4 regions of the Paenibacillus sp. FSL W8-1187 genome follow, and region 2 is predicted to be linked to each of the others. Evidence: riboswitches for the same ligand, from Rfam matches in the RefSeq annotation. Region 2 holds a riboswitch; each other region holds the start of a gene.
The links. Region 2 has a riboswitch for cyclic di-AMP ahead of NYE40_RS18335 (TrkH family potassium uptake protein). Riboswitches for the same ligand answer to the same signal wherever they lie in the genome.
Positions count from the first base shown of each region.

Region 1: linked by a shared signal. The riboswitch ahead of NYE40_RS00140 (3D domain-containing protein) and the one ahead of NYE40_RS18335 (TrkH family potassium uptake protein) in region 2 are both predicted to bind cyclic di-AMP.
Region 3: linked by a shared signal. The riboswitch ahead of NYE40_RS01135 (C40 family peptidase) and the one ahead of NYE40_RS18335 (TrkH family potassium uptake protein) in region 2 are both predicted to bind cyclic di-AMP.
Region 4: linked by a shared signal. The riboswitch ahead of NYE40_RS21250 (hypothetical protein) and the one ahead of NYE40_RS18335 (TrkH family potassium uptake protein) in region 2 are both predicted to bind cyclic di-AMP.

Region 1 covers NZ_CP150181.1:26,235-29,699, reverse strand. The annotation lists gene rnmV (ribonuclease M5) at 1-70, opposite strand, end outside; gene NYE40_RS00140 (3D domain-containing protein) at 218-1,372, opposite strand; cyclic di-AMP (ydaO/yuaA leader) riboswitch at 1,609-1,832, opposite strand; gene NYE40_RS00135 (TatD family hydrolase) at 2,013-2,786, opposite strand; gene NYE40_RS00130 (HD domain-containing protein) at 2,800-3,465, opposite strand, start outside.
Region 2 covers NZ_CP150181.1:4,256,012-4,259,476, reverse strand. The annotation lists gene NYE40_RS18340 (CPBP family intramembrane glutamic endopeptidase) at 1-1,145, opposite strand, end outside; cyclic di-AMP (ydaO/yuaA leader) riboswitch at 1,393-1,577, shown strand; gene NYE40_RS18335 (TrkH family potassium uptake protein) at 1,648-3,000, shown strand; gene NYE40_RS18330 (TrkA family potassium uptake protein) at 3,022-3,465, shown strand, end outside.
Region 3 covers NZ_CP150181.1:239,656-243,120, forward strand. The annotation lists gene NYE40_RS01130 (deoxyribodipyrimidine photo-lyase) at 1-1,124, opposite strand, end outside; gene NYE40_RS01135 (C40 family peptidase) at 1,257-1,760, opposite strand; cyclic di-AMP (ydaO/yuaA leader) riboswitch at 1,766-1,924, opposite strand; gene NYE40_RS01140 (hypothetical protein) at 2,160-2,387, opposite strand; gene NYE40_RS01145 (hypothetical protein) at 2,641-3,465, opposite strand, start outside.
Region 4 covers NZ_CP150181.1:4,911,587-4,915,051, reverse strand. The annotation lists gene NYE40_RS21255 (dicarboxylate/amino acid:cation symporter) at 1-1,271, shown strand, start outside; gene NYE40_RS21250 (hypothetical protein) at 1,429-2,019, opposite strand; cyclic di-AMP (ydaO/yuaA leader) riboswitch at 2,025-2,216, opposite strand; gene NYE40_RS21245 (amidase domain-containing protein) at 2,425-3,465, shown strand, end outside.

The DNA of each region.
Region 1 (3,465 bases), 1.4 Mb from region 2:
CGGCCTCGACGGCCCGCTTGACCGCCGTCGTGTCGTCCTTGCCCTCGACCACGATGATTTCCTTGATCACTGGCTTGTCTCCTTTGGTTCCGCTTGCTTGCGACAGGGTAAAAGATCACAACTAGCTTTGACCCTTTCGCCGTCCCTTACTCCCCGCTATTTCCTTATAAACGCCCAAAACGGGCCGCTGAAAAACAGCGGGCCCGCTCGCAAAAGATCAGCTCAGCTTCGGCTTGGTCGGTCCAAGGACATAGACCGTATAGCCTCGCTTCTTGCCGAATTTTTTCACGTAGGATTCACTTTCGTAGAACACGTCGATTTTCTTGCCGTTGATCGCTCCGCCCGTATCTTCGGCGCGGCGGAAGCCGATGCCTTCTATATACACCCACCATCCCAGCGGGATGACGTCCGGGTCGACTGCAATGGTGCGCCCTTCGGACACTTTCGCTCCGGAGGCGGTGACGCCGTAACCGGGGTCGCCTTTGGATTTGCCCGTGGAGGCGAATCCGGCGGTATACGCGGTCAGGGTAACGTTGGTGAGAACTTTCTTGGCTTTGAGATCGAGACCGGATTTGGTCTGAGCTAGGGCTGGAGATGAGGATGCCGCGGTCAGGACCGCTGGCTTCGGTTTGGGCTTTTCCTTGGTTCCCACCGCCACGACCTTGCTGACGGCTTGTTTCTCCATGGATTTGGCGAGCAGAGTCTTCGTGACCAGTTTGCCGTCCTGGTACACCTTTTCGAAGGTTTTGACGAGTTGGCCGTTCTGGCCGGCCTTCACCATCTTGAGCTGCCCCTTTTCCAGGGTAGCGTCCTGCTTGCGGACGACGGTGAACGGGATGTCGTGCTTGGTCGTAATCTGATGCTTGTCGATTCTCATGACGCGGATCGTCATGTTGGCTTTCAGCTTGCTTTCGGAGCTCGGGAATACTTTATCCTGCTCCCGTACGGCAATATTGGATTCTCCGATCGCCGCTTCCACGGTCTTTTTGGTGGTCTTCACCTGCAGGGCCTTGCCGTCGGCAAGAATCGTCACCGGCACCGCCTGGTCGATCACGATGCGGTCGCCCTCCTGAAGCGCGGCGCCGAGCGGAATCGACAGCTCGTCATGCGGTCCGACCGCGATCGCCTGCTCCTCCAGCAGCTGCTGGAGCGAGGAATGGCTCGTGCTTACGATTTTCTCCTGCCCGTTCAGCACCAGAGAGACGCTTTTTTCCGACGTCCCTTTCAGCAACACCAAAAACATGAAAGTCATTGCGAGTGAGATCGTTATGCTAAGGATAATCAAACGCAGGTTGTCATGCTTCCATCGCCATTGGAAAGACTTGCTGGATGATCGTTGTACATGGGTTTCCTTTAAAGGGATAGCGCCCACTTCTTCGGTCCTCCTTACATAGCCCCGCCGCCTCGTGTTACGCATGATAATTCAAGACGCGACTATTAGGTTTTGTACGTGCCGAGCAGCACGCCGCTGGCAGCCTCGCCTCACCTCCACCGTTAACCCTATGTCGACGTATAATTCATTATTCAAACAAAAAGAAGCCGTCGACAGAGGATCTGTTTCGTGGCTTCCCGGGTGGTCACGATCAGGTGGAAGTGGAGCACGAGGTTGATCTCTCTTATATGCGCTTACGAGGTTAGCTGACGGGTTCGGGCAAGAGAGCTGCCCTATCGGCTCAAGGACCCTGCTCGTGGTCCCGGCGAATTCACCCCTGGAAAAGTACAGCTTGTCTGGCGGTCAAGCGTCATCCCTTCGGTATGTACGGCTTGCGTCCCCTTCTGCTGCGATGGTTCCCCCGCTCCCCCCGTTCGGGGAGATTAAGCGAATGATGAAAATCCTGCATCACTCAAAGCTCTGTGTTGAATCATACCGTTTCCTTCAAGCGATTGTAAAGACACGATAAAATCCTCTGAGATTCAAAATCGAGGGTTTTCGGGCGATGACGGACGTTTTATTCAAGGAAAGGTCAATCTTTCTCCTCCACAAGTCTTTTTTCATCCGATATCACGCCATTTTAAGAAATTTGGAAACATTTTCTTGCATTTGCCGATGTGATGGAAACGATTTCTTCTACAGATTTACCTTTTATTTCCGCAGCCGTTTCGGCCACGAGCGTGACGAAAGAGGTTTCGTTCCGCTTGCCGCGATGGGGGTGCGGAGCGAGGTAAGGAGAGTCCGTTTCGAGCAGCAATCGGTCCATCGGCACTTGCGCGAGCACCTCTTTGGGAACCCTTGCATTTTTGAACGTGACCGGTCCGCCGAAGGAGATGTAGAAGTTCATGTCGAGGCACTGCTTCGCCGTTTCCCAGCTGCCGGAGAAGCAGTGCATGATGCCTCCGACCTCCTCCGCTTTCTCCTCGCGGAGGATGCGGACGACATCCTCATGGGCGTCGCGGTTATGGATGACGATCGGCTTGCGGCATCGCTTGGCGATCGCGATCTGGTCGCGGAACGCCTGCTGCTGGACCTCCTTCGGCGAGGTGTCCCAGTAATAATCGAGCCCGATTTCTCCGAGCGCGGCGACCTTCGGATTGCTCATCAGCGACTCGATCCAGGCCAGATCGCCCTCGCGCAGATCGGCCGTGTCGGTCGGATGCCAGCCGACGATGGCGTAGACGAAGGGATAAGATTCGGCAAGCTCCAGCGTCGTCGGGATCGTTTCCCGGTTGAAGCCGACATTGAACAGCAGCTCCACGCCGGCTTCCCGCGCGCGCTGAATCGCTTCGGCGCGGTCGTTGTCGAATTTCGGTGAGTCCATATGGGTGTGCGTGTCGATGATTCCTTTCATGGTTCGACTCCTTTCATGCTTCGCCGCTCTGCTCCAAGCCCAGACGGGCCGCCGTACGCGGCTTCAGCTTATGCCGGATCCGTCCGGCGGCTTCTTCATCATAATACAGGCGGTAATGGCCTCGGTGCATGCCCGTGATCGAGGGAACGACATCGGAGCGCAGCGAGATTTCCGTTACGGCTCCGCTCGGCTCGAGCAGCAGGATGGGTGGCTTGCCCCTTCCTCCATCGGTCAGGCCCTCGGTCGCGGATCGATACACATGATAAGGAAGATCGTACGGGAAATCAATTTCAAGCTCATAGCCCGGATCCATTCCCGCCGCCGCCATTTCCTCGAAGCACAGCTGCGCTTCTGATTCATGCTCTTTCTCGAAGGTTATATACTTGTACAATTTGCGATGAAGGAACCGCGAGCACAGCTGCGACAGCAGCTTGTCCTCCTCTTCCGTCCATGCCACGAACGCCGTCTGCACGAGCGCCTCGTCGAGCTTCAGGTAGGAAGGAACATCGAGCTGGCCTTGGAACAGCTTGACGATCGGATCCGGAATCCACCCGAACGGATAGCCCGAGCGGCACAGCTCCTGGGCGCGAAGCAAGATTTTCCGGAGGATGATCTCCGAGCTGCGGGTCACCGGATGGAAGTACACCTGCCAGTACATCTGATACCGGCTCATGAGATA
Region 2 (3,465 bases):
GTGGCGGCCGAGAGACCGCCGAGGATGAGCGTCTGCAGGCCGAGCAGCAGGAAGGCGAACGCGTAGGAAAGCTTCATCGCGCTCCACGCCTCGGCTCCGAAGCCGGGCTCCGAGCCGGCGGTCCAGAGCGGCCGGCCCTGGGCTCGCCACAGCCCGTCTCCGGCCACGAGCGAGAAGTACGCTCCGACCGCCATGACGAAGGTGAGCGCCGTCATGAAGACGAGCTGGGCCATCGCCGCCAGCTCTGCGTTGACCTCGCCCCCGTAGATCGCCCGCAAGCCGTCCAGCAGATTGAAGTTGTTGATTGTGTAGAAGGCGAGGAAGACCAGCGCCAGCGCCCAGCCCCGGCGGAACGACGTGAAGCGCCTCATGACGATGGCGTAGACGATGGCCAGCAGCGTCATGATACCGGACGGCAGCAGATTGCCGAGCAGCGACAATTGCTCGCCGAGCCGGTCCTGCTCCATCGTATAGGCGGCGTAGGAGGCAGGGACCTCGTAGACGGGCTGGAAGCGGGTCAGCCTGATCTCGCCCTCCAGGCGCTCGCCGGCGGCGAGGACGATCAGGCCCGCTTCGCCGACGGTGATCGCCGCCGCCTCGTAGCGGACGGAGCCCTCTTTGGCCGGGCCCGAGCGTCGCAGCTGGCCGAGTCCGAGCTCGTCGGCCTGTCGCTGGACCGTCCGGTCCAGCGCCTCGCCCTCCAGCGCGGAGCTTCCTCCGTCGCCTCCGGTCGGACCGAGCACCTGCTTCCAGCCGACGAGCTTGCCGCTCGTCATGCCGATCTCGACGAGCAGCCGCCGGCCGTCGTCGAAGTTCTGCGTCACCTGCCAGACATCGACGGGCACCTTGAGTCCGGCGCTGCTGTCCAGCGTCTTGCCCAGCTTCTCCTTCGCCACATAGCCCGCCATCAGCCTGTCGGCCTGATGGACCGCGTGGGCGTTCTGGGGCAGCGCGCGCAGCTGCTTCTGGGCAAAGTCGGCCGCAGCCGCCATCGCCTGCCCGCGGCTGACCGGGTGGACCGGCTCGCTCTCCGCGCCGACTCCGGCTGCCGAGGGGATGACCTGCAGCAGCAGGAATAAAGCGGCTCCGATTGCGCCACACCAAACGTATCTTCGAAAAGCCTGGTCAAGATGGGATGAATTCATCGAAGTCCTCCTTGCTGATGGCGCTGCCTGGTTGGATCCATGGTTTAACCTTACCACAGCGGCTTTCCTTTTATCCATGCCGCCCGGCCGCGCGGACGAGCCAGCGGGCAAAAGAGCGAGCGCGGAGGGGCTAGCATCCTCCGCAATGTCCGCCAGCCTCCAAAAACGAAGCAAATCGGCCGCCAACGCCTGCGGACGCATTTGGTAACCTGTCCTTTATCCTATATAATCAAATCCGATCCTATAGAACTTTAAACTGCCGAATTCCGGACGACAAGCGCCGGGAACGGGGGAACCAGCGCGGACGGCGGCTCGTGGAGCCGGACAGCCGATCCGCAGGGGTGAATTCCGCTCGGAACTTTTCCGGGGGGATAGGGCGGCCGTCACGCCCGAATCCGTCAGCTAACCTCGGAGGCTTCCATGACAGGACTCACACAGGCGCTGGGCACCGGGTGTTTCCGGTGCCTATTTGTCGTGTGCAAAAAAAGGAGAATGGCCGCCTATGACCGCTTGGAGGCTGCAGCTGAGGCAGCTGCTCATCCCTTCCCCGCCGAGGATTCTGATCGCCGGCTTCGCTTTCATCATCGCGCTCGGCTCGCTGCTGCTGATGCAGCCGTTCGCGACCGCGGACGGCCTGGGGACGCGCTGGATCGACGCGCTGTTCACGGCGACATCCGCTACCTGCGTCACGGGCCTCGTCGTCGTCGACACCGGAACGCATTATTCGCTGGCGGGCCAGCTCATCATCCTGGTGATGATCCAGATCGGCGGACTCGGCTTCATGACGATGGCGACGCTGTTCGCGCTCGTGCTGCGCAAGCGCATCTCGCTCAAGGAGCGGCTGCTGCTGCAGGAGGCGATGAACCAAGGCTCGATGGAGGGCATCGTACGGCTGATCCGCCGCGTCCTTTTGTACTCGCTCGTCATCGAGGGCTGCGGCGCGCTGCTGTATGCGCTGCGCTTCCTGTCCGACATGCCGCCCGGGCAGGCCGTCTATTACGGCATCTTCCATGCGGTGTCCATGTTCAACAACGCCGGCTTCGACATCATGGGCAACTACAGCAGCATGACCGCCTATGTCGCGGATCCGCTCGTCAATCTCGTCACCGTCTCGCTCGTCATCCTCGGCGGCCTCGGCTTCATCGTCCTGTCCGATCTGGTCGACTTCCGCAGGCATCGGCGGCTGACGCTGCACTCCAAGGTCGTGCTGCTGACAAGCGGCGGCCTGGTGGCGCTCGGGACGGCCGTCATCTTCCTGTTCGAATACGGGAATGCCGGCACGATGGGACCGCTCGACCTCGGCGGCAAGCTGCTCGCGTCGCTGTTCCAATCGGTCGCGACGCGCACCGCCGGACCGAACTCGGTGGACATCGGAGCGCTGACCCAGGCGAGCCTGTTCTTCATGATCCTCCTCATGTTCATCGGAGCGTCGCCCGGCTCGACCGGCGGCGGCATCAAGACGACGACGTTCATGACGCTCGCGGCGGCGATGTGGGCGATGCTCCGGGGCAAGGAGGACATCGTGCTGTTCCGCTACCGGCTCGCCAAGGAGCGCATCCTCAAGGCGCTGACGATCACGATGCTGTCGATCGCCATCGTGCTCGCCTCGACGATGGTGCTCTGCACGCTCGAGGACCGCGACTTCCTGCGCATCCTGTTCGAGACGGTGTCGGCGTTCGGCACGGTCGGGCTGAGCACCGGCATTACGCCGGGGCTGCAGGATGTCAGCAAGCTCGTGATCAGCTTCGTCATGTTCGCCGGCAGGCTCGGCCCGCTGACGATGGCGTACGCTCTCCGGCCCAAGGCCAGCAAGGAATATTACAAGCATCCGGAAGGCAAGATCATCATCGGATAGGAAAGGAAAGAAAGAGAGACAATGGGTAAGGGAGCCAAAGGAAGTCAATTCTGCGTCATCGGACTGGGCCGTTTCGGATCCAGCCTCGGCAAGGAGCTCGTGCAGCTCGGCCATGAGGTGCTCGGCATCGACCGCAGCGAGGAGCTCGTCGACGATCTGAGCGGCACGCTCACGCATACCGCCTGCGCGGACTCGACGGACGAGGAGGCTCTGCGCGCGCTCGGCATCCGCAATTTCGACTGCTGCATCGTCGCCATCGGCGGGGATATCCAGGCCAGCATCATGACGGCGATCCTCGTCAAGGACGCCGGGGTCAAAAAGGTCGTCGTCAAGGCGGTCAGCGAGCTGCACGGGCGCGTGCTGGAGAAGCTCGGCGCCGATCGGGTCATCTATCCCGAGCGCGATATGGGCATCCGCGTCGCCCATCAGCTCGTCTCGCCGAACCTGCTCGACTACATCGAGCTG
Region 3 (3,465 bases), 1.6 Mb from region 2:
AGCTCGCCGGTCGTCCGCAGCTGCGTCATCGCCGCGTCGATGAGCGGGATGCCGGTGCGGCCTTGCCGCCATGCCTCCGCATGCCGCTCCGTCAGGCCGGACAGGTCGACCTGCTCCTCATAGCGGAAAAAGTCCGCGTCGAACCGCGCCTGGTACAGGTAGAACTCCCGCCAGGCGAGCTGGCGGATCCAGCTCTCCGCGCCGGAGCGCGCCGCCGCGGCCGACGGATCGCGCGGCGCGGAGCCCGGGCCTTCGCCGCTGCCCGGCAGCGCCAGCTCGAGCTGGCCCGCGGCGTCCGCCCGCCAGTCGGCCGCTCCGCCGAAGGCAAGCGGCTCGCGCCCGTCCTCGGTCCGGGCGGCATCCAGGGCGAGGCCGTAGGCGCGCCGGGCCGACAGCGCGCCGACGTTCAGCCAGCGCGAGAGGCCGCTCCCGGCATCCAGCGCGTAGCGGTCGCGCAGCTCCTCGTACGCCTGCAGGCTGCCGCCGAGGAACCGCTCCAGCTGCCGCTCGGGCCGCTCGTCCTCCGGCACGGGGGCCGCGAGCAGGCCGGCCAGCTCGCCCGGCACGCTCCAGCTGCCGCCGCCGGAGAGCCGGGCGATCGGCAGGCCGCCGGCAGCGACGGCCGGAGGCGGCGCGAGCCGCGAGCGGACATAACCGTTCCACGCCCGGTAGAACGGCGTGAACACGCGGTACGGCTCTTTTCTTCCCGTCTGCTCCTGGAATGCGTCCAGATCGGCGAGCGGCACGTCCTCCAGCGCCGTCCAGCGCACGCCCCGGCTGCGGCAGACGGCGGCGAGCCGCTCGTCCCGCCGCCGCGCATAAGGCGTATGGTCGGCGGTGACGACGACCTCGCGGATCGGCTCCCGCTCGAGCAGCTCGTCCAGCACGAGGGCGGGATTGCCGTGCAGCAGCTGCAGCTCGGCTCCTTGCGCCGCATAATCCCGCAGCAGCAGACCGGCCGCCCGCAGGAAATGCCGTCCGGGATGGGACTCGGCGCGGCCGTCCCCGAGCTGCGCCGGGTCGAGGATCAGCGCATGGATGCCCGGCATGCCAAGGCTGGCGGCGTAGTCGAACGCGCGCAGATCGCCCGCTCGGAGATCCTTGCGGTGGATGAACAGATACATGTCCTTGCCTCCTTGGATCGGCCGCGGCCGATCATGCTCTTTCCGTACTACCCTGCCGGAATGCAAACAAACCGCAGCAGGCGCTCCGAGGGGAGGCTTGCTGCGGTCTGCTCGTCCGACTTCGAAAGGCTTTTAATCGACGTCCGGACCGCCGTCCGGCTGGTCGGCAGCGTCGTCCGCGTACTTCTCGAACGTCTTTTCGTCCATGACGCGGCGGGCGGACATATAGCGCTTGGCGTAGTAGGACTCGCTCAGCTCGCTGATCGTCACGCCTCGGCTTGAGGAAGCGTGAGCGAACTTGCCGTCGCCGACGTAGACGCCCACATGGGAGACGCCCTTGCCGCTCGTATTGAAGAACACGAGATCTCCCGCCTTCAGGTCGTCTTTGGCGACCTTCTTGCCCATGGCCGATTGAGCCGCGGACGAGTGGGGGAGCGTGATCTTGAACTGCTTGAACACGTAGGACGTGAAGCCCGAGCAGTCGAAGCCTTTCGAGGTGGTGCCCGCCGACTTGTACGGCGTGCCGATGACGTCGCTGATGACGCCGTCCATTTTGGATCCTGCCGATGCGCTTTGCGCGCCTGCCGAGAACAGCAGGGCAAGTCCGAGTGCGATTGCTGCGGCTTTCTTCTTCAAAGCTGAAGTGCTCCTTCCAGAGCCTACGAGGTTAGCTGTGGGGTTCGGTTGAAGGTTCCCTATGATTTCTCGGCCTTCCTGCCTTGCGGCGAGGAGGGCGAAATCAATTCACCCTGAGATGGTTCCCCCGTTTCCATAGTCATGGAACTCGGCATGTTTGAACTGCTTCTGGAAGTGGTATTCTTTTCTTTAAGCTATTTTCCTCCCTTTCCCGACATTTTCTCATAATTCTCATGTTGAAAGAGACAAATGACAGCGCTTGCTTCGGGGGCTGGAGTCGAATCGACGCCTCTGCCGGCGGGCCGCTTCGGCTCTGCCGCATCGAAAAAAAGCGCCCCTCGCGAGGGGCGCTTTTGCGGTCGGCGCGTCGTTCGCGCCGGAGCGATCCGAATCGGGGGATCAGGCCGTGTACAGCGAGTTTTCCATCAACGTGAGCAGCTTCGTGCGCATGCCCATCAGGCGGGTCAGCGCGGCCTCGCTGAGGTCGAGCCCTTCCGGGCGCAGGCGGGCGTGCTCGCTCTGCAGGGCTTCCAGCTCCTGCGCGTTCCGGTAGGCGCCGGCGCGGTCCAGCAGATCGCCGGTCGCTTGATGCAGCTGCTCGTAGTAGGCGTAGATTTTTTCGGTCATGGTCAATCTTTCCTCTCTCTCTAAAATGAAACTCTCCTCTAGCATGTCCTGCATTCGATGGCTTCTATGCTCCATTAAAGCTGCGGATGATGATCGTACGATCATCGGCAGATGAAGGTTTGGTGTTCGCGGGGCGGTGCCGGGGCGGCGCTGCGCGGCCGGCCTGGATGTTATATACACCGCATTCGGGTCCGAAAAACAAGACAAAATTGTCAGAGAATTTACACAATTATAGGATGGACATTCGGATTTGTCAACTAACCTGACGTCCTCCGGCATCTGGCTTGTCGGACCAGCAGCTGTACTGCGCGGAGAGGATCCAGACGTCGATCAGCGTGCGGACGAAATGATACCCTTGCTGGATGACGATGGCGGCAAGGCCGGCCCAGGCCATCGCCCCAGCGCTGACGCCGGCTTGCAGCAGGCCCGACAGCAGCAGCAGGACGAGGCTGACGCCTGCCAGCGGCAGCAGGCGGCGCAGCGCCTGGCGGAAGCTCGCCCCTGCGCCCAGGCCGCTTGCCGCGCCGAACTGCAGGCTGAGGATCAGCACATGGAGCAGTCCGATCCAGAGCAGCCACGCTCCGGCCCAGGGCAGCGCGTCCGCGGCCAGCTGCGGCAGCGAGCTGTAGTGCTGGAAGCGTTGGAAGCCCTCCCGCGCAAGCCAGACGGCCGGAGCGAGCGCGAGCGTCAGCTCGGCGGCAGCGAGCAGGATGAACGGCTTCCAGCAGACGCGGATGCCCTCGAGGAAGCGCGTGCCTCCTTCGGCTCCGGATTCCGCGGCATGCCGCACGGAGTAGGCGAGTCCGGCGCTCAGCAGCGGACCGAGCAGCAGGCGGGCGAGCAGCAGTCCGCCCAGCAGCCACAGATACGGATGGGCCAGATCCGTCTTGAGCAGCCGGAACTGCGACTCCGCCCAGAAGATCGCGTCTGCGCCGGTGGCGGCTCCGTCCGCCCCGGGATAGCGCTGCACGAGCGGGCGCACGACGGAGTCGACGAGCCGGTACAGGAAGAAGCCCCACAGCAGCCGGTACAGGAACAGGAAGGCGGCGATCGGCAGATGCTTGACAGTCAGCCCCCA
Region 4 (3,465 bases), 660 kb from region 2:
TGGCGCGGCGCCGCGTCGGTTTCGGCTATCGGGTGCTGCTCGCGCTCGGCATCGGCCTCGTCGTCGGCGTGACGCTGAACTCCTTGGAGATCGACGCCACGAGCATCAGCACGCTCGGCTCCATTTACGTCAACCTCATCAAAATGCTCGTCATCCCGCTCGTCGCCGTGCTGGTCGTCTCCAGCATCTCGTCGATCTCGAGCCTCGGGCAGCTGCGCAAGATCGGCACCAAGACGATCCTGCTCTTCATCGGCACGACCGGCGTGGCAGCGCTGATCGGCCTGCTCGTGGCGCTGGCGTTCAACCCGGGCTCGGGCATCGCCCAGGAGACGCCGGAAGGATTCGAGGCGCGGACGATTCCGACGTTCTCCGAGGTCATCCTGAACCTCGTGCCGTCCAACCCGATCGGCGACATGGCCGACGCCAAGGTTGTGCCGGTGCTGATCTTCGCGATCTTCATCGCCGTCGCCATCGTGCAGCTCAGCTCGCGCAAGCCGGAGGCGGCCGAGCCGGTGCGCCAAGTCATCGAATCGCTCAAGCAGGTCATGAACCAGGTGACCAAGTACATCATCCGCCTGACGCCATACGGCGTGTATGCGCTGATCGGCTCGATGGCCGCGCGCTACGGCTTCGATACGCTCAAGCCGCTCATCAGCCTCATTCTCGCGACGTATGTCGCGCTGCTGCTGCACTTCATCCTGACGTTCGGCTCGCTCGTCACGTTCTGGGCGAAGCTCAATCCGTTCAAGTTCCTGCGCAAGATCTACCCGACGATCGCCGTCGCCTTCACGACGCGCAGCAGCTACGCGACGCTGCCGGTCAACCTGGAGGTCATCACCAAGCGGCTGCGCGTGTCGCCGCGCATCGCCAGCTTCGTCGCGCCGCTCGGCGCGACGATGAACATGAACGGCTGCGGCGGCGTCTGGCCGGCGGTCGTGGCGATCTTCGTCGCCGAGGTGTACGGCGTGCCGCTCGGCATCTCCGACTACATCCTGATCGTGCTCGTCAGCACGATCTCCTCGATCGGCGTCGCCGGCGTGCCGGGACCGGCGTCGATCTCGACGACGGTCGTCCTGACCGCGCTCGGCCTGCCGCTGGAAGGGCTCGGCCTCGTGCTCGCGATCGACGCCGTCGTCGACATGGGCCGCACGGCGGTCAACGCGACCGGCACGACTGTGTCGTCGCTGCTCGTCGCCGTGTCGGAAGACGAGTTCGACCGCGAGAGCTACAACCGCGACGAGGAAGAGGAGCTGGAGCTGAGCCACGCGTAAAGCAGGGCGCAGCGGAATGAACGGGACGAAGCGGAGCTGGCTCCGCTTCGTCCCTGTTTTCAACTCGATGAACGCAGCGAAGCCCCCGAGGGACAAAGCCCTTCGGGGGCTTCCTGCATGAGCGGATCATGCGGCAGGGATCATCGAGTTGCCTGGATTACATCGAGTGCTGGATATGGATGTCGGAAGATTCGATGAGGTAGTGCCTTCTCCAGAAGGCGGTGGCGGGAAAGGGCATCGCTTCTCTGGAGCCGGGCTCCAGAGCCTTGCGCAAAAGACGGTCCCGATGATCGCTGATCCACTCGGCGTCATAATAGAGCACCGACATGACCTCGTCGCTCGGAACGCCGACGAACGATTGGAACCAGCCGCTCCAGCTCTGCCAGTCGGCGGGAGCCTCGGAGTAGGACATCGTGACGACGGCACGGTGCAGGCTCGAGCCTGCATAAAGATGAAGCGCGACCAGATAGTCGCCGCTGCCGCCTGCAAGCATCGCCGTGGTGCGGCTGATGAACAGGTCGATGCGGCGGATGCGGCGGTCGGGAGCGAGCGGCTCCTCGACCAGAAGAGCAGCGTGGCGGGCGTCGTGCCCCGCCTCCTCGATGACCTCGGACGCATCCAGTACGACCGGAAGCGGCAACGAGGCGGAGCAGGCGATTTCCTGCTCGGCGCAACAGGCGGCGGAGCGGTGGACGGCTCGCAGCCGTCTCGGCTCCGGACCGCCGGTGAAGCGTTCCTGCAAAGACATGGTCGAACCTCTCCTTTGGTTGCTTACGGGGTTAGCTGACGGATTCGGGCCAAGAGAGTAGCCCTACCAGGCGCAGTCCGCGGCGGCTTCGGCAGCCGCGCGTCGGGTGCGCGCCGGATTCACCCCGGCAGGCGCGACAAGGCGCCTGCGGTTGGTTCCCCCGCTTCCACTTTCGTGGAATTCAGCAGAATAGAAATGTGCTGAACTTTATCATACTTCAGGCCGGCCTGTCTTGTAAAAGGCTATATTTAGCGAAAATTCGATGAAATGCTGTCGGGAACTCGTCCATGCGGACCCATCGTCGCTCTAAAGCGCTCTCATGGAAAAGGATCATAATCCGGAGCGCATCCGTCATAGGATGGAAATTAAGATGGAGAAATAGCGCTTCGGAGAGGATGGGGAAGGATGGCGCGGATCAAGGTGGGAAAAAGGCCTCCGCAAGCCGATGCCGGCGGGGAGGAGCGACGGAGCGAGCCGCCCGCAGGCTGGCGCGGCGCCGTGCAGCACTATGTGCAGGCCTGCAACCAGGCCGAGGTGGAGCTGCGCGACAGCGCGCTCGCCGGAATCATGACGGACGCGGACCATCGGCTGCGCCTGCTGCACCGGCTCCAGCGGCAGCGCGAGCGGGCCGAGGAGCGGGATCTGCTCACCTCCCAATGCGAGACGCGGGCCGCGCTGGTCAAGGTCAACGAATCCGGCGCGGAGGTGTCGGTCGTGCTCCAGCTGCATCTGAAGCGGCATGTCCAGCACAAAGGCCGCCAGTATACGGAGGAGCGGATCGAGCGCGAGCGGATATGGCTCGCACCGGCCGGCGCGGACGGGAGCTGGCGGCTGACGCGGGTCGAGCCGCTCGTCGGCGAGCGGCGGCCGCGCTACGGCCATGCCGCGGCGGACAGCGCGCTCGCCGAGCACCGCTCCTACGGCAATGGCGGCGGCAGCGGCATCCAGCCGCCCGGCGCGCCGCGTCCTTTCCTTAACTATGGCGTCGTTCCGCGCATCAACACCCGCTCCCGCGCCTCCCGCTACCGGCGCGAGCTGGTCGCAGCCTACGCGGACCAGTGGTGGAACGAGCCGAATCCCGCTTACGAGGAATTCGAGGTCAACTGCACCAATTATGTGTCGCAGTGCGTCTTTGCAGGGGAAGCGCCGATGAACTATACTGGGAAAAGGGAATCCGGCTGGTGGTACAAGGGACGGACGGGCGGCCAGGAGCAGTGGAGCTACAGCTGGGCCGTGTCCAACGCATTCCAGCTCTACTTGAGCTTTCCGCGCTCGTCCGGCATGCGGGCGACGCCGGTGGAGAGCGCGGCGGAGCTGGAGCTCGGCGACGTGATCACCTACGACTGGAACGGCGACGGCCGCTTCCAGCACACGACGGTCGTGACGGCGTTCGACGGGGACGGCATGCCGCTCGTCAACGCCAATACGGTGCCGAGCCGCCACCGC